2 regions of the Streptomyces sp. NPDC036815 genome follow, and region 2 is predicted to be linked to the other one. Evidence: riboswitches for the same ligand, from Rfam matches in the RefSeq annotation. Region 2 holds a riboswitch; the other holds the start of a gene.
The links. A riboswitch is a leader RNA that binds a small molecule or an ion and turns the genes downstream of it on or off. The one in region 2 is predicted to bind glycine.
Positions count from the first base shown of each region.

Region 1: another riboswitch for glycine. It lies ahead of gcvT (glycine cleavage system aminomethyltransferase GcvT); the one in region 2 lies ahead of gcvP (aminomethyl-transferring glycine dehydrogenase).

Region 1 is NZ_JBVJPW010000021.1:41,897-51,222, reverse strand. It holds gene ACZ69I_RS31355 (ABC transporter permease) at 1-508, opposite strand, end outside; gene ACZ69I_RS31350 (enhanced serine sensitivity protein SseB C-terminal domain-containing protein) at 807-1,619, opposite strand; gene ACZ69I_RS31345 (enhanced serine sensitivity protein SseB) at 1,762-2,541, opposite strand; gene ACZ69I_RS31340 (AAA family ATPase) at 2,601-3,260, opposite strand; glycine riboswitch at 3,453-3,560, shown strand; glycine riboswitch at 3,561-3,674, shown strand; gene gcvT (glycine cleavage system aminomethyltransferase GcvT) at 3,710-4,843, shown strand; gene gcvH (glycine cleavage system protein GcvH) at 4,955-5,332, shown strand; gene glyA (serine hydroxymethyltransferase) at 5,356-6,618, shown strand; gene ACZ69I_RS31320 (L-serine ammonia-lyase) at 6,801-8,186, shown strand; gene ACZ69I_RS31315 (alpha/beta hydrolase) at 8,196-9,326, opposite strand, start outside.
Region 2 is NZ_JBVJPW010000004.1:3,307-12,632, forward strand. It holds gene ACZ69I_RS10945 (sugar phosphate nucleotidyltransferase) at 1-159, shown strand, start outside; gene ACZ69I_RS10950 (DUF881 domain-containing protein) at 248-1,147, shown strand; gene ACZ69I_RS10955 (small basic family protein) at 1,144-1,476, shown strand; gene ACZ69I_RS10960 (DUF881 domain-containing protein) at 1,482-2,312, shown strand; gene ACZ69I_RS10965 (FHA domain-containing protein) at 2,395-3,363, shown strand; gene ftsR (transcriptional regulator FtsR) at 3,411-4,154, shown strand; gene ACZ69I_RS10975 (bifunctional nuclease family protein) at 4,230-4,703, shown strand; gene ACZ69I_RS10980 (MerR family transcriptional regulator) at 4,872-5,486, shown strand; gene ACZ69I_RS10985 (DNA polymerase IV) at 5,556-7,067, shown strand; gene ACZ69I_RS10990 (PRC-barrel domain-containing protein) at 7,099-7,476, opposite strand; glycine riboswitch at 7,621-7,720, shown strand; gene gcvP (aminomethyl-transferring glycine dehydrogenase) at 7,908-9,326, shown strand, end outside.

The DNA of each region.
Region 1 (9,326 bases), on a different contig from region 2:
GCGGGAAGGAGAGCAGCACGTCCATCACGCGGCTGATGAGCGCGTCGATCCAGCCGCCGAAGTAGCCGGCGATGATCCCGAAGAGGGTCCCGAGCGCCACGGCCACGATCGCCGCGAGGAACGCGACCAGCAGCGAGATCCGCGCGCCGAAGACGATCCGGCTGAAGACGTCGCGGCCCTTGTTCGGCTCGACGCCGAAGAGGAAGTCGCCGCTCACGCCGCCGAGATCGCCCTTGGGCAGACCGGTCAGCTCGTCGAGCTTGTCCTGGTTGAAGTCGTTGGGCGGGTGACCCAGCAGGTTCACGATCAGCGGCGCGAAGACGGCGACCAGCACCAGTACCAACACCGTGATGCCGCCCGCCAGGGCGACCTTGTCCCGCTTCAGGCGGTTCCAGGCGATCTGCTTGAGGGACCGGCCCTCGACCTTTTTCACCCCTGCATCAACTGCGGGGGCGACGTCCTCGGTCGGGTCCGCGTCCGCAGGTGTGTCATGCAATGGTGCCGTCATCGTGGCAGGGACCCCTCTCAACCGGTGGTGACCGGCCCGCACTTGCCGCTGTAGCGACGTGATCAGTCCGTCGTACACAGGGGCGAAGGCCCCTTGGAGCGGGAGTCTTCATCCACGTCGCGATCTGTTACCAGACTTGACGGGGAAAGGATGCGCAACCGTGATGCTGATCGAGGTGTTCCGTTATCCGGACGCCAGTGAACGAGGGGCGAACACGGGGCAGTTGGGGTGCAATGCTTCACCGGGGTCCATAGGGCCCCACCCGCATCACAACGGACATCGCATCCGTCGGCGCTGCTCAGTACGGCGCGGGGTAGCCGTAACCGCTCGCCGGCGCCGGGGCCGCCTGTGCCTCGCGGTCGTAGAACGGCCGGGCGTTGGCGCGCAGCCACATCGCGACCGGGTCGTAGTCGTCGGACATCGCGACCGTCGAGACGGGCAGGCCCTCCGGGACGGCCGGAATGGACTGCTGCATCATCGTGCGGATCGCGTCCACGGACGCCGGTGACGTGTCGTACACGTCGAGACCGATGGCCAGATAGGGCGCACCGAGCGCGGGCTGCACCCAGGCGCGGCGCAGCGAGCGGACCATCGGGGTGCGGTGCGCGTTCTGCGTGAGCAGCGCGTAGAACTGGGGGATCTCGATGCTCGGCTCGGTGAGCCGCAGGGGTCCCGCGGGCAGCAGGTCCAGGCCCGAGGCCATGCGGCGCAGATCCAGCCAGGGGATGCCGACGCCGCCGCCGGGCGCGTGCGGATTCAGCCAGAGGCCGTAGTGGTCGGGGTAGAGGGTGCGGGCGATGTCGAGACCGCGCACCACTTCGTAGCTGCGGTTCCAGCCACTGGCGGAGAGCTCCTGGGCGGAGGTCACACAGGGGGCGTAGCCGATCCCCTCGACCTCCATGTTCCCGTACTGGGCGTCGGGCGAGCCGGCCTGGCCGTGCCAGAGCAGCATCCACACCTGGTCGGCGGCGAGGGCGCGCAGCAGCGCCTCATAGGCGTCGTAGCGCCCGGGCGTCACCTGGCGCAGCAGCTGCTCGACCTGCCCCCCGGCGCCCGAGCCAGCTCGTGCAGGGGAGACCCCATCGCCCGCGGCCGTGCCCGACGCACTCACCCGTAACCGCCCCTTCGCTTCGTGCCCGACTACCCGAGAACCCGTCGTACCCGAGAACCCGTCGCCGGGCACGGACGTGCCCCGACCGGGTCATGGAACCAGCTTAAGCGGCGATCCGGGCCCGGACTTGACGTACGACACCTCAGGCCCCGCGGTGGTAGAACGGCCGCACCCGGGCGCGCAGCCAGTCGCCCACCGGGTCCTGTGCCACGTCGAGGAGTACCAGGTTCACCGGCCACGGGGCCGGCACCTGGCCGAGGGCGCGGCCCAGGGCCTCCATGGGGAGGTCGCGGGCGTTGCCGTCCCAGGTGGACAGCTCGACGCCGACGAAGAGCGTCGGCTCGTCGGTCTCGACGGAGGCCAGGCAGCGGCGGGCGGTGCGGACGACCCCGGCCGCCTCGAACTCCCGGGCCGCGGCGGCCAGGAAGTCCACCGGGTCGTGCTGCCAGTCCGGCTCGTACAGCTTCACCCGGCCGCCGGTGGCGGGCCCGTCCAGCTCGGAGCGGCCGGCCCGGCAGAGCTCGGCGACGGCGGGCGGCGGCAGCGGGACGCCGACGGTGCCGTCCGGGTTCAGCGCGATGCCCAGCTGCGGCGGGAGGCCGCGGGCGAACTCCACGGCGGGCGCCACGGTGTGGCCCATCCGGTCCGCCGCCTCGCCCAGGGCCTGGCGGAACTGCTGTGCGGAGCTGAAGACGGGGACGTACGCCTGACCCTCGATCTCCAGGGTCGGCAGGTCCAGGGTGCCGCTGTCGGGGCCGCCGCCGCTCGGCAGCGGGATCCACACCTGGCTGCGGCCGAGAACCTCCACGATCCGGCCGCCCGCCGCGGCGGGGGCGCCGAGCGAGGCCGCCAGGACCTCCTCCAGTTCGTTGCCCGGCCATCCACCGTAGGGATGGGCGTGTGCCTGCGCCGGAAAGTCCATCTGTCCAACCCCTGCTCGCGACCGCTCTGCCTGCGGCTCGAACCCTAACGCCGGGGCGCTCAGCGGTCGAAGGCGATCCCCCGCAGGACCTGCGCCGCCGCCCGGTCGAGGAGCACCGCCGAGCCGCAGCCGCGCGGCAGCTCGCCGCGCTCGGCGGCGCCGACGAGGCGGCCGACCGTCCTGCGGTGGCGCGCGAAGGCGTACCGCGAGACGCCGCGGCCGCGCTCGTGCTGGCCCTGGAGCGCCGTCTCCACCGGCACGTCGAGGAGCAGCAGGTGCAGGGCCGCGCCGCGCCGGGCGGCCTCGCGGGCGAGCCAGTGGCGCACCCAGGCCTGGGTGCCGCAGTCGTGCACGACGACGCTCACCCCCGAGCGCAGGGTGCGGCGCAGTCCCGCGTAGTGCGCGAGGCGGACCAGGGGGCGGTAGAGCGCGTACGGCAGCAGGCGCGGCATGCGGCGGGCCCAGCGGTCGCGGGTGTCCTGGGAGTCGATGCGCGGCCCGGTGACGGCCTGCCGCATCAGGGTCGACTTTCCGCCGCCGGGCAGCCCGGAGACGACGACCAGGTCGCCCGCGCCGAAGGTGAGGCGGCGCGGGCTGTGGCCGGCCCGTCCGCGGAGGTCGCGGACGACGGCCACGGGAAGCGGGCCGCAGCTCTCCGCGGCCGGGGCGGCGGGCTGCTCCGGCAGCGCCACCGCCGCGGTCGCCACCCCGGTGGTCATGGCGTGGACACTGGTCCTGCTGCGCACCGTGATCGGCCTCCCCATAGCGGTCACGTACTGCTTCCCCAGCAAGTGTAAAGAGAAGGTAATGCGGCACAAGCGGGTCCGGGCCGCGGGATCCGTGGCCGGTCACGGGTCCCCCCGGACAGGGTCGCGTGCAATGATGTGCCCGCCAACTCCATACCGGCCGTTTGAATCCGCGCGGGAGAGTCCCCGGAACCAGCCAGTGCTGGCTGCCCGGGGCGCCGAAGGAGCAAGTCCCTCCCTTGAATCTCTCAGGCCCCGTACCGCGCGGGCGAGGCACATCTGAAAAGCGGGCCGCCCCGGCGGTCCCACCCAAGGTGCAAGCCGAGCGTCTCGGACACCGAGACACTTCCGGCGAACCTCTCAGGTTCCGATGACAGATGGGGAGGATCGACCTCGCCCGTCATGCCCTGGGAGTTCCTTTCATGAGCACTGCCCCCCGTCTGACCGCCCTCGACGCCGTGCATCGGTCTCTCGGCGCGACCATGACCGATTTCGCGGGCTGGGACATGCCGCTGCGGTACGCCAGCGAGCGCGACGAGCACAACGCGGTACGCACCAAGGCCGGCCTCTTCGACCTGTCGCACATGGGCGAGATCACGGTCACCGGACCCGAGGCCGCCGACTTCCTGAACTTCGCGCTGGTCGGCAACATCGGCTCCGTCGGCGTCGGCCGCGCCCGCTACACGATGATCGTCGCCGAGGACGGCGGCATCCTGGACGACCTGATCGTCTACCGGCTCGGTGCGGCCGGGGCCCCCGAGTACATGGTCGTCGCCAACGCCTCCAACGCGCAGGTCGTGCTCGACGCGCTGACCGCCCGCGCCGACGGCTTCGACGCCGAGGTCCGCGACGACCGGGACGCGTACGCCCTGCTCGCCGTCCAGGGCCCGGAGTCCTCCGGCATCCTGAAGTCGCTGACCGACGCGGACCTGGACAACCTGAAGTACTACGCGGGCCTGCCCGGCACCGTCGCGGGCGTCCCCGCCCTCATCGCCCGCACGGGCTACACCGGTGAGGACGGCTTCGAGCTCTTCGTCTCCCCCGGTGACGCGGAGAAGCTGTGGGGCGCGCTGATGGAGGCGGGCACGCCCGTCGGCCTGGTCCCGGCCGGCCTCTCCTGCCGCGACACGCTGCGCCTGGAGGCGGGCATGCCGCTGTACGGGCACGAGCTGACCGCCGGGCTGACGCCGTTCGACGCCGGGCTCGGCCGGGTGGTCAAATTCGAGAAGACGTCGCAGTCGGAGGCCTTCGTGGGCCGCGCCGCCCTCGCGGCCGCCGGCGAGCGTGCCGAGACCGCCCCGCCGCGCAAGCTCGTCGGCCTGATCGCCGAGGGCCGCCGCGTCCCGCGCGCGGGCTTCCCCGTGGTCCTGGACGGCAAGGTCATCGGCGAGGTCACCTCCGGCGCCCCGTCCCCGACGCTGGGCAAGCCGATCGCGATGGCGTACGTCGACGCGGAGCACGCGGCGCCGGGCACCCCGGGCGTGGGCGTGGACATCCGCGGCAGCCACGAGCCGTACGAGGTCGTGGCCCTGCCGTTCTACAAGCGACAGAAGTGACGCTCGTAGCGTTGTCCCCGCGGTGGGACCGGCGGCCGGCGCCCCGGACGTGATCCCCCGCACATCAGTCCCGTTCCGCAGCACCCACCCGCGTACAGGAGAATTCAGGTCATGAGCAACCCCCAGCAGCTGCGTTACAGCAAGGAGCACGAGTGGCTCTCGGCCACCGAGGACGGCGTGGCGACGGTCGGCATCACGGAGCACGCGGCCAACGCGCTCGGTGACGTCGTCTTCGCCCAGCTCCCCGCGGTCGGTGACACGGTGACCGCGGGCGAGTCCTGCGGCGAGCTGGAGTCGACCAAGTCGGTCAGCGACCTCTACGCCCCGGTGACCGGCGAGATCGTGGCCGCCAACCAGGACGTCGTCGAAGACCCCTCACTGGTCAACTCCGCCCCGTTCGAGGGCGGTTGGCTGTTCAAGGTGCGCATCTCGGGCGAGCCGGACGAGCTGATGTCCGCCGACGAGTACACCGCATTCACCGCCGGCTGACCCATACCGATAGGGATCGTGTGATGTCGCTTCTGAACACCCCCCTCCACGAGCTCGACCCGGACGTCGCCGCCGCCGTCGACGCCGAGCTCCACCGCCAGCAGTCCACCCTGGAAATGATCGCCTCGGAGAACTTCGCTCCGGTCGCCGTCATGGAGGCCCAGGGCACCGTCCTCACCAACAAGTACGCCGAGGGCTACCCCGGCCGCCGCTACTACGGCGGCTGCGAGCACGTGGACGTGACCGAGCGACTCGCGATCGACCGGGTCAAGGACCTGTTCGGCGCCGAGTACGCGAACGTCCAGCCGCACTCCGGCGCCTCCGCCAACCAGGCCGCCCTCTTCGCGATCGCCCAGCCCGGAGACACGATCCTCGGCCTGGACCTGGCGCACGGCGGCCACCTCACCCACGGCATGCGCCTGAACTTCTCCGGCAAGCAGTTCAACGTGGTCGCCTACCACGTGGACGAGGCCGGTCTGGTCGACATGGCCGAGGTCGAGCGCCTGGCCAAGGAGAACAGCCCCAAGGTGATCATCGCGGGCTGGTCCGCCTACCCGCGTCAGCTGGACTTCGCCGAGTTCCGCCGGATCGCCGACGAGGTCGGCGCGAAGCTGTGGGTCGACATGGCGCACTTCGCCGGGCTCGTCGCCGCCGGTCTGCACCCGAACCCGGTGCCGTACGCGGACGTGGTCACCTCCACCACGCACAAGACGCTCGGCGGCCCGCGCGGCGGCATCATCCTGGCCCGCGACAAGGAGTTCGCGAAGAAGCTGAACTCCGCGGTCTTCCCCGGCTTCCAGGGCGGCCCCCTGGAGCACGTGATCGCCGCGAAGGCCGTCTCCTTCAAGGTCGCCGCGTCCGAGGAGTTCAAGGAGCGCCAGCAGCGCACCCTGGACGGCGCCCGCATCCTGGCCGAGCGCCTGGTGCGGGACGACGCCAAGGCCGCCGGTGTCGGCGTGGCCTCCGGCGGCACGGACGTGCACCTGGTCCTGGTGGACCTGCGCGACTCCGAGCTCGACGGCCAGCAGGCCGAGGACCGCCTCCACGAGGTCGGCATCACGGTCAACCGCAACGCGGTCCCGAACGACCCGCGCCCCCCGATGGTCACCTCGGGCCTGCGGATCGGCACGCCCGCGCTCGCGACCCGCGGGTTCGGCGAGGAGGACTTCCGCGAGGTCGCCGACATCATCGCCGAGGCCCTCAAGCCGGGCTTCGACGCGGCCGCGCTCAAGACCCGTGTGACGGCCCTGGCCGACAAGCACCCCCTGTACGCGGGTCTGAAGTAATTTCGTACGCTTTTGTTCGTACGTACGAAACGCCGGGGCACCCTGCACACTGGAGAGTGAGCAGGGTGCCCCGCACCCTGTACCGGGTACCGCGCCGCGCGCTCCCGTAGTTCCTGCACCGCCTTGTACTTCTGCATCACCCGGCAGACAACGGCGTCTACCAACCACCATTGGAGTTTTCCGTGGCCATCTCGGTCTTCGACCTGTTCTCGATCGGCATCGGCCCGTCCAGCTCCCACACGGTCGGTCCGATGCGCGCCGCCCGCATGTTCGCCGGACGCCTCAAGAACGAGGGCCTGATGGCCCACACCGCGGCGATACGGGCCGAGCTGTACGGCTCGCTCGGCGCGACCGGCCACGGGCACGGCACCCCTAAGGCCGTCCTGCTCGGCCTGGAGGGCGAGTCGCCCCGCACGGTGAACGTGGAGAGCGCCGACGGCCGCGTCGAGGAGATCAAGAGCAGCGGCCGCATCAACCTGCTCGGCATGCACGAGATCGACTTCGACTTCGACGAGGACCTGATCCTGCACCGCCGCAAGGCCCTGCCCTACCACGCCAACGGCATGACGGTCTTCGCGTACGACCGTGAGGGCGCCCTCGTCCTGGAGAAGACGTACTACTCCGTGGGCGGCGGCTTCGTGGTCGACGAGACCGTGCTCCAGCAGGAGGGCGCGGCGGGCGAGAACCCGATCGTGCCGGACGACACCGTCCTCAAGCACCCCTTCCGCACCGGCGACGAGCTGCTCCGCCTCACGGAGGAGACCGGCCTGTCCATCTCCGCGCTCATGCTGGAGAACGAGAAGGCCTGGCGCACGGAGGAGGAGATCCGCGAGGGCCTCCTGGACATCTGGCGCGTCATGCAGGCCTGCGTCTCGCGCGGCATGTCCCGCGAGGGCATCCTGCCCGGCGGCCTGAAGGTCCGCCGCCGCGCCGCGAACTCCGCCCGCCAGCTGCGCGCCGAGGGCGACCCGCAGGCCCGCGCCATGGAGTGGATCACCCTCTACGCGATGGCCGTGAACGAGGAGAACGCGGCGGGCGGCCGCGTCGTGACCGCCCCGACGAACGGCGCCGCGGGCATCATCCCCGCCGTCCTGCACTACTACATGAACTTCGTGCCCGGCGCGGACGAGGACGGCGTCGTCCGCTTCCTCCTCGCGGCCGGCGCGATCGGCATGCTCTTCAAGGAGAACGCCTCCATCTCCGGCGCCGAGGTCGGCTGCCAGGGCGAGGTCGGCTCCGCCTGCTCGATGGCGGCGGGCGCGCTCGCCGAGGTCATGGGCGGCTCCCCCTCCAAAGTGGAGAACGCCGCCGAGATCGGCATGGAGCACAACCTCGGCCTGACCTGCGACCCGGTCGGCGGCCTCGTCCAGATCCCGTGCATCGAGCGCAACGGCATGGCGGCGGTCAAGGCCGTCACCGCCGCGAAGATGGCGATGCGGGGCGACGGCTCCCACAAGGTCTCCCTGGACAAGGTCATCAAGACCATGAAGGACACGGGCGCCGACATGAGCGTCAAGTACAAGGAGACCGCGCGGGGCGGGCTCGCGGTGAACATCATCGAGTGCTGAGCGCACGGACTAACAGCGCTTGCGCGGGCGGACGGGTTTCAGGTCGATGAGGTAGCGGTCGACGGCGTGTGTGACGCAGGTGTTGCTGCGGCCGTACGCGGTGTGGCCGACGCCGTCGTACGTCAGGAGCATGCCGCCCGGGAACTGTCCGGCGAGGCTCTCCGCCTCCTCGTAGGGGGTGGCGGGGTCGCCGGTGGTGCCGACCACCAGGACCGGCGGCACGCCGGGTGCGGCGACCCGGTGCGGGCGTCGGTCGCTGTTTCTGCCTGTGGGCCAGTTCTTGCAGGTCAGCTCGTCGATGACGCTTGACGTGCCGTATCGGCCCGCGGCCTTTTCGGCGGGGCCCAGGGCCTTCCAGTAGGGGCCCGCGGTGTGCGGGTGCGGCACGTCGAGGCAGCTGACGGCGATGATCGCGTCGTCGTCGTTCTCGGTGGCGGCGCGGGCGCGGGCCCCTCGGTGGGCGTCCGTGTCCTGGTCCCCCGACTCCGCCATGCGGGACAGCTCCGTCGCGTCGCCGTCGTACGCCGCGCCCAGCGCCTGTGACAGCTCCTCCCAGTCGTCCTCCGGGCTGTACATCGCGCCGGTGACGACGTCGAGCAGCGTCCTCGCGTCGACGTCGTACGCGTCCTCGTCGCTCACCGGCAGCGGCTCGCGCGCCGCCCGCTCGTACAGCTCCTCGATCAGCGTCGATATCTCAGCCGGGTCCGAGCCGGGGCAGCCGTCGCCCACGACGTCGCCGCAGGACTCCGCGTACTCCTCGACCGCCCGGCGGAACCCCCTGCCCTGGCTCAGCGCGCGCTGCCGCCAGTCCAGGGACGGGTCGACCGCGCCGTCGAGGACGAGCGCCCGGACGCGGTGCGGGAACTGTTCGGCGTACGCGGTGCCGAGGCTCGTGCCGTACGACCAGCCGAGGTAGGTGAGCTTCCGGTCGGCGAGGGCGGCCCGCAGGACGTCAAGGTCGCGGGCCGCGTCCTCGGTGCCGACGTGGGGCAGGACGCCGCGGCTGCCCCGCGCGCAGGCGGCGGCCTGGTCGTCGGCGTCGGCCAGGGCGCGGGCCCGGTCCGCGGCGGTGCGGGGCGCTATCGGCTCGGGGCCTTCGTCGTCGTCCTCCACGTCCTCGGTCTCCGCGCACGTGACCGC
Region 2 (9,326 bases):
GACGGAGTGCGGGTCGTGGAGTCGGACGGGCGCTGGGTGCTCGTGCTGCCCGACCCCGCCGAGGCCGTCACTCATCTGTGGGCCGAAGGACCCGACGACGCGTCCGCGCAGGCGCTGCTCGACGAGTGGTCCACGGTGGTGGACAGCGCAGGTCGCTGACCTGTTCCGGCGCCGGACAGCACCCGTAACAGGTGCTGTCCGGCGCGCCGGTGGGGCCATTCGGAGGTAGCGCCCGCGACGTGCGACGATGTGCGGCATGCCGCAGCAGCCCCCCGTTCGGAGCACCCTCTCGCGCCCTCGGCGTCCGGACGCGTCCATGTCGCTGCTCACCACCGTCATGGACCACAGCCTGGACGAGGGATACGCGGAGGCGGCGGCCCGGAAGAAGGCCAGCGGGGGCAGTGGTGTCCCGCGTCCGCTGCGGGCCAAACTGGGGCTCGCGGCCGGTCTCGTACTCGCCGCCCTCGTGGTCACCGTGGGTGCCGCGCAGGCGCGGATAGAAGCTCCGGTGGTGGCCAAGGAGCGCGAGGAGCTCATCGACCGCGTCGAGGACGCGACCGCCGGGGCCGACAAGCTCGAGGACGACGTGGACGAGCTCCGCGACGACGTGGGCGACCGGCAGCAGGCCGCGCTGAAGGAGCACGGCGGCAGCCAGGGCGAGTTGATGGGGCTCCTGTCCGGGGCGACGGAAGTGCACGGGCCCGGCGTCAAGCTCGTGGTGGACGACAAGAAGCAAGCCGAGCAGGGCGGCGGCGGGCCGCGCGAGAGCGCCGGTTTCTCCGACACCGGGCGGGTGCGCGACCGCGACATGCAGCGCGTCGTCAACGGCCTGTGGCAGTCGGGCGCCGAAGCGATCTCCATCAACGACCAGCGACTCACCGCACTGTCGGCGATCAGGGCCGCGGGTGACGCGATACTGGTCGACAACAGACCGCTGGTGCCGCCGTATACGGTGCTCGCGGTCGGGGACGCGAAGCGCTTGAGCACCCGGTTCCAGAACAGCCGCGACGGTCAGTACCTGCACGCTCTGCAGGAGAATTTCGGCATCAGGACCAGCATCTCCGTGTCGGACGAGCTCAGGCTGCCGGCAGCGCCGAGCGTGACCGTACGTACAGCAGAGCCGAAGGCAGGAAAGGGCACATCGTGATCGCCGTACTGGGCCTCGTCGTGGGAGTCGTGGCCGGATTGTTGGTTCGGCCCGAGGTTCCGGCGGTGGTCGAGCCGTACCTTCCGATTGCCGTCGTGGCGGCTCTCGACGCCGTGTTCGGCGGGCTGCGGGCCATGCTCGACGGCATCTTCGACGACAAGGTGTTCGTCGTGTCGTTCCTGTCGAACGTGGTGGTGGCCGCACTGATCGTGTTCCTGGGCGACAAGCTGGGCGTGGGAGCGCAGTTGTCCACCGGCGTCGTCGTGGTCCTCGGTATCCGGATCTTCTCCAACGCCGCCGCGATCCGTCGGCATGTCTTCAGGGCGTGACGCCGATGAGTTCCGACGAGAGGCCCGAGTACGACCGGCACAGGGAGCTCCCGCCGGAGGCCCCCAGAGTGCCCGAGACGCCCGCGCCGACGGAGCCCGGAAAGAAGCCGCAGCTCACCGGACGCCAGCGGCTGGCGAAGGGGTTGTGGCCGCCGCGGGTGACCCGCCCCCAACTCATCGTCGCCCTGCTGCTGTTCGTGCTCGGCCTCGGCCTGGCCATTCAGGTGCGGTCCAACAACGACAGCAGCGCACTGCGCGGAGCGAGACAAGAAGATCTCGTACGCATCCTCGATGAACTGGATGACCGAACTCAGCGTCTGGAAGAAGAGAAGCGACGCCTCGAGGACCAGAGGACCGGGCTGGAGAACAGCTCGGACCAGGCCGAAGAGGCTCGCAAGCAGACGGTCGAGCGGGAGAGGCAACTCGGCATCCTGGCAGGCACGGTGGCGGCCCAGGGGCCCGGCATCACCCTGACCATCGAGGACAAGAAGGGGGCGGTCGAGGCGGACATGCTGCTCGACGCCATTCAGGAGCTGCGCGCCGCCGGCGCCGAGGCGATCCAGATCAATGACGTACGCGTCGTGGCCAACACCTACCTGGCGGACGCCGGTGGCGGTGGCGTGCGGGTGGACGGCCACAAGGTCGGTGAGCCGTACCTCTTCAAGGTGATCGGCAAGCCGCAGGATCTCGAACCTGCGCTGAACATCCCGGGAGGTGTGGTGCAGACTCTGGAGAAGGAGCAGGCCACGGTGACCGTGGAACGCTCGGAGAAGATCATTGTGAACGCCTTGCGACCTGCGAAGCGGCCTGACTACGCTCGGTCGTCCTCCGAGTGAGGGGCGGACGCATGGGGGCCGCGAGGCGAGGGCATGAGGTTGCGGGGGGTCGGCGCACCGGAAGCGTGGTGCGTGGTGGAAACTGTTTGGTGGCCACGGACGTTGTGAGGATGTCTGGCTCACCGATGAATGCCGGTGTGTGCAATCAGGGTTCGTCCTGCCCCACGGGCGGGTCTGTTTCGGTCAAGGGGAATCGCCCGTGAAGTTGTTTGCGAAGTTGTTCGGCAAGAGCGCACGAGAGGACAGCGGCAATCCAGCCACTGCCCGTCACCGTGCCCCACGCCATGGAGATGCCGAGGAGCAGGGCGCGGGGCGCCCGATGTTCCGCGATCAGGTCGCTGGTCCAGGTGGTGACATTTCGGGCGGACAGGGCGCGTCATCTGTTGACCCTGCCGGTCCCGGCCGCATAGGTTTCGGGGAACCTTCAACCTCAGGTACGGGTGGAGGGTTCACCTCCGGCCCGTACGCATCGAATGCCCCCGCGGGGCAGCCACGGCAGGAGGACCCGTCCATGGCCCTGGTGTGTACGAGGTGCGGGAACCGCAACGCCGAGGCGAGCCGGTTCTGCTCCAACTGCGGTGCGCCGCTGCGGGCCGGAGCCGCGCCGGAGCGTCCGTCCGAGACCACCTCGACGATCTCCATCTCGGGCCTGGAGGCCTACGACGCCGAGACGACGGGGCAGACCCAGTCTCCCGCGCTGTCTCCGGAGGCCCAGGCGGCGGTGGACGCGCTGCCGCTCGGTTCCGCGCTGCTCGTCGTGCGCCGGGGTCCGAACTCGGGCAGTCGTTTCCTGCTCGACGGCGAGCTGACCACGGCGGGGCGGCACCCGCAGAGCGACATCTTCCTGGACGACGTGACGGTGTCGCGTCGTCACGTGGAGTTCCGTCGGGTCCAGGACGGTTCCTTCACCGTCGCGGACGTGGGCAGCCTCAACGGCACGTACGTCAACCGTGAGCGCATCGATTCGGTCGCGCTTTCGAACGGCGACGAGGTGCAGATCGGCAAGTACCGCCTGGTCTTCTACGCGAGCCAGCGGGCCGTCGGCCTCTGAGCCCTCCCCCAGGCGCCGTCCGGGGGGACAACCCCCAGGGAAGGTCCATGCTTCAAACACCGAGGGGCGGTGCCGACATCGGCACCGCCGTCGCGGACCGTCGGCTGATGAGCATCGGCACGGTGCTGAACGAGCTGCGTGACGAATTTCCCGAGGTCACGATCTCCAAGATCCGCTTTCTGGAGTCCGAGGGGCTCATCGAGCCGCAGCGGACCCCGTCCGGGTACCGGAAGTTCAGCCCGCCGGACGTCGAGCGGCTCGCTCAGGTCCTGCGGATGCAGCGGGACCACTATCTGCCGCTCAAGGTCATCCGGGAGCACCTCGACGCGCTGGAGCGCGGTGAGCGGCCCCCGATGCCGTCTCTGGGGCGTCAGCGGGACGGTGGGGACGCGCAGGGCCAGGACGAGGCCGAGGGGCCGACGGCGGCCCGCGTGGGCCGTGCCGAGCTCCTGGCCGCCGCGGAGATCGACGAGGTGCAGCTCGGCGAGTGGGAATCGTACGGGCTGGTCGCGCCGCTGCCGGACGGCGGATACGACGCGGAGGCCGTCACGGTCGCCACGCTCGTCGTCGAACTCGGTCGATTCGGTATCGAGCCACGCCATCTGCGGGCCATGAAGGCCGCCGCCGAGCGGGAGGCCGGGCTCGTCGACCAGGTGGTCGCACCACTGCGACGGCACCGCAATCCGCAGACCAGGGCCCATGCCGAGGCCCGGACCAAGGAGCTCGCCGGGCTCACCGGCAGGCTCCATTCGGCGCTCGTGCAGACGGCGCTCGGCGTCAGACTGCCCTGACTCGGAGCATGCCCGACCGCTACTCGGCGGGTGCCCGACTACCCAAACCTGCCAGCCACGTCCTAGGGTTGCTGTGTGAACGAGCTCGACGTCGTAGGTGTCCGGGTCGAAATGCCCTCCAACCAGCCGATCGTGCTCCTGCGTGAAGTGGGAGGCGACCGGTACCTCCCCATCTGGATCGGACCAGGTGAGGCAACAGCCATCGCCTTCGCGCAGCAGGGCATGGCACCCGCACGGCCGCTGACCCACGACCTGTTCAAGGACGTGCTGGAAGCGGTGGGCCAGGAGCTCTCCGAAGTGCGCATCACCGACCTGCGGGAAGGGGTCTTCTACGCGGAGCTGGTGTTCGCCAGTGGTGTCGAGGTGAGCGCGCGGCCGTCCGACGCCATAGCGCTGGCGCTGCGCACCGGGACGCCGATCTTCGGCAGCGACGGTGTCCTCGACGACGCCGGCATCGCGATCCCGGACGAGCAGGAGGACGAGGTGGAGAAGTTCCGCGAGTTCCTCGATCAGATCTCGCCCGAGGACTTCGGTACCAACAGCCAGTGAGCCGCTTCCAGCGGCCCGCGTCGGACCATTCGGCTAGCCTTTCCCCGCGGTGCGATACGGGAAACCACTCTCAGGGTGATATCACTCGGCGTGCCGAGTGTGGCGATCGTTGACGAGCCCCTGGCGACTGCCTACCGTCGAGAAGGCAGGTCAAGGAGGGAGGTCGGCGTGAGAAGCAGCGGCGACGGTACGGCGGTGGACGGTGGTTACCCGCTCCACGGCGGTGCCTCCGATCACTCTCCGAATCGACCGATGGCGGTCCAGGGGAGCGGGGACGCGACGTCCGGACACGAGCAGATCGGCTACCGCGGTCCCACCGCGTGCGCGGCCGCGGGCATCACCTACCGACAGCTCGACTACTGGGCCCGTACCGGTCTGGTCGAGCCCAGTGTGCGCGCCGCGGGCGGCTCGGGGACACAGCGGCTGTACAGCTTCCGCGACGTGGTCGTCCTGAAGATCGTGAAGCGGTTCCTCGACACCGGTGTGTCGCTGCAGAACATCCGGACGACGGTCCAGCACCTGCGGGAGCGCGGGTTCCGGGACCTGGAGCGGATGACGCTGATGAGCGACGGGGCGACCGTCTACGAATGCACGTCGTCCAGCGAGGTCCACGACCTGCTCCAGGGCGGTCAGGGGGTCTTCGGGATCGCCGTGGGCGTCGTCTGGCGCGATGTCGAGGCCGCGCTGTCCCAGCTGCACGGGGAGCGTGTCGACACCGGCGAGACCCTCATCGGGCACAACCCGGCCGACGAACTGGCCAGGCGCCGCAACAAGGCCGTCTGAGCACGTCCCGCACCGGCTCCAGGGCCCTGCGACGCCGCGTTGTCAGTGGCATAGGGCAGCATCAGAGCTGTGAGAAGCGCGCCGACGATCCTGCATCTGGACATGGATGCCTTCTACGCGTCCGCGGAGCAGGCCGCGAAGCCGAGTCTGCGCGGAAAAGCCGTGGTGGTGGGCGGTCTGGGGCCGCGGGGTGTGGTCGCCACCGCTTCGTATGAGGCGCGTCGTTTCGGCGTGCACTCGGCGATGCCCATGGGGCAGGCGCGGCGGCTCGCGCCGAACGCCGCCTATCTCGTGCCGCGCTTCGGGCTGTATCGCGAGGTCAGCGAGCAGGTGATGGGGCTGCTGCGGCAGCTGTCGCCGCTCGTGGAGCCGCTCAGCCTGGATGAGGCCTTCGTGGATCTGGAGGCCGGCGGCGTCGCCGACGACGCGGAGACGGCGCGTGCGGTGGGGGAGCGGCTGCGGGCGGACATCAGGGCGGTGACCGGTCTTACCGGGTCGGTGGGGCTCGCCGTCTCCAAGATGCTGGCCAAGATCGCCTCCGAGGAGGCCAAGCCGGACGGACTCAGGCTGATAGCACCGGGGTCGGAGCGGGCGCTGCTCGGGCCCATGTCGGTGCGCATCCTGCCCGGGGTGGGGCCGGCCACGGGTGATCATCTGCGGCGGGCCGGCATCACCACGGTGGAGGAACTCGCCGAGGCGGGCGAGGACGAGCTCGTACGGCTCCTCGGGAAGGCGCACGGGGGCTCGCTGTACGGGATGGCGCTCGCGCACGACGAGCGGCCCGTGGTCGCCGAGCGGGACACGAAGTCGGTCAGTGTCGAGGACACGTACGACGTGGACATCCACGACCGGGTACGGGTGCGGGGCGAGGTCGCGCGGCTCGCCGAGCGGTGTGTGCAGCGGTTGCGGGCGGCGGGGCACTCGGGGCGGACCATCGTGCTGAAGGTGCGGCGGTTCGACTTCTCGACGCTGACGCGGTCCGAGACGCTGCGCGGACCCACGGACGACCCCGGGGTGGTGCGGGAGGCCGCCGCGCGGCTGCTTGAGTCGGTGGACACCACGGGCGGGGTACGGCTCCTCGGCGTGGGCGTATCGGGCCTCACGGACTACACGCAGGAGGACCTCTTCGCGCAGGCGCAGGCCCAGGCCGCCGAGGTCGAGGCGGAGGCGGCGTCGGCGGCGGCCGGGAGCGTCACGGAGGCGGAGCCCGAGGGCGCCGGGAGCGGGGACGGCGTGCCGGGGGAGCCGGTGCCGGGCGAGCAGGCGGGGGAGAGCGCCGAGGAGCCGGTGGCGCCGGCCGAGCGGCGGTGGTCGGCCGGTCACGACGTGCGCCATGCCGAGTACGGGCACGGGTGGGTGCAGGGGAGCGGTCTCGGGCGGGTGACGGTGCGCTTCGAGACGCCGTACTCGCCGCCTGGGCGGGTGCGGACGTTCCGGACGGAGGACCCGGACCTGGTGCCCGCCGAGCCGTTGCCGCTGGTCGCCGCGGAGGCACCGGAGGAGGCCGGGGAGGCGGGAACTGAGGCGGGGCTCGAGGAGGTGTCCAGAACGGCTCGCGCGCAGGTGGGGAATCAGGGCTGAGACGGGCCGGCCCGAAAGGGGCGGCGCCGGGTCAGGGGGAGTCCGTGCCAGCGATGCGGCCGAAGTCCTGGTCGGGTGGTGGGGACTGTGGTGGTGTCGTGTCCAGGCCGTAGTGGTGGTAGAGCTGGAGTTCCTGCTCGGGCGAGAGGTGGCGGCCGACTCCGAAGTCGGGGGCGTCCCTGATGAGGGCGCGGTCGAAGGGAATGCGCAGGGTGCCGTCCCCGACCAGCTCGCTCGGCTCCAGGGGCACGAAGGCGTCGCGGCTGAACAGGCCGGTGCGTATGGCCGCCCATTCCGGGGCGCCGGTGGCGTCGTCGAGGTACACCTCGTCGATGGTGCCGATCTTGGTCCCGTTTCGGTCGAACGCCTTGCGGCCGATCAGGTTGCGCGGATCGATGTCGGTCTGCACGGGCCCTCCAGCTGGTCGCGGCCTGACGAAATCGGGTGCAACTCATCCTTATTCGTTCGTAGTCACTACGAAAGAGCACTTCGGGGCAGGTGGCCACTCGAGGGATCGGCCATGGTCCTCGCTGGTAGGCTGGCTTCTGGCCGCTGACCCCGTGCGGGAGAGCTCTCCGGAACACACTTTCCGGGGGCGCCGAAGGAGCAAATCCTCCCCGGAATCTCTCAGGCACCCGTACCGCACGGACGAGGTCACTCTGGAAAGCAGGGCGGGCGTCGGGCGGGCACGTTCCGAACCCTTCCTCACCGACGGTGAAAGCAGCTCTGTCGAGAGACGGGACTGTGAAGCTCTCAGGTTGAGATGACAGAGGGGGAGGCCGTCCGGGTACCCGCGCCGTGGTACCCCTCGCAGGTCGTGCTGACCAGGAGGCCTCCGCAATGACTGCCACCAATCGCATCCCGCTCTCCGAGCTCGAGCAGGGCATCCCCTTCGAGCAGCGGCACATAGGGCCCGATGCGGAAGCGCGGGCCAAAATGCTCGCCCAGGTCGGGTACGGCTCGCTCGACGAGCTGACGGCCGCCGCGGTGCCGGATGTGATCAAGAACGCCGAGGCGCTGAACCTGCCCGGCGCCCGTTCCGAGGCCGAGGTGCTCGCCGAGCTGCGCTCGCTGGCCGACCGGAACCAGGTCCTCGACTCCATGATCGGGCTCGGGTACTACGGGACCTTCACCCCGCCGGTCATCCTGCGGAACGTGATGGAGAACCCCTCCTGGTACACCGCCTACACGCCGTACCAGCCCGAGATCTCGCAGGGGCGGCTCGAGGCGCTGCTCAACTTCCAGACCATGGTCGCCGAGCTGACGGGCCTGCCCACCTCCGGGGCCTCGCTCCTGGACGAGGGCACCGCCGCCGCTGAGGCCATGGCCCTCTCGCGCCGCATGGGCAAGGTCAAGAACGGCGCCTTCGTCGTCGACGCCGACACGCTGCCGCAGACCATCGCCGTGATCCGAACCCGTGCCGAGCCCACCGGCGTGGAGGTGGTCGTCGCCGATCTGAGCGAGGGCATTCCCGCCGAGGTGGCCGAGCGCGGCGTCGTCGGCGTCCTGGTGCAGTACCCGGGCGCCTCCGGTGCCGTACGCGACATCAAGCCGCTCATCGACCAGGCGCACGAGATCGGCGCCGTCGTCACCGTCGCCGCCGACCTGCTCGCCCTGACGCTGCTCACCTCGCCCGGCGAGCTCGGCGCCGACATCGCCGTCGGCACGACCCAGCGCTTCGGCGTGCCGATGGGCTTCGGCGGCCCGCACGCCGGTTACATGGCGGTCCGCGAGAAGTTCGCCCGCAGCCTGCCCGGACGGCTCGTCGGCGTCTCCGTCGACGCCGACGGCAACAAGGCCTACCGCCTCGCGCTGCAGACCCGTGAGCAGCACATCCGCCGCGAGAAGGCCACCAGCAACATCTGTACCGCTCAGGTGCTGCTCGCGGTCATGGCCGGAATGTACGCCGTCTACCACGGGCCCGACGGCCTGAAGTCGATCGCGCGGCGCACCCACCGGTACGCGACGCTGCTCGCGGCGGGCCTGACGGCCGGTGGCGTCGAGGTCGTCCACGGCGCGTACTTCGACACCCTGACCGTGCGCGTCGAGGGCAGGGCCGAGGAGCTCGTCCGTGCCGCCCGCGAGGGTGGCGTGAACATCCACCTGGTCGACGCCGACCACGTCTCCCTCGCCTGCGACGAGACCACCACGCGGGCACAACTGGCCGCCGTGTGGGGAGCGTTCGGGGTCGAGGCCGATGTCGAGGTGCTCGACGCCGACGTCGCGGACACGCTGCCCGCGGGCCTGCTGCGCCAGGAC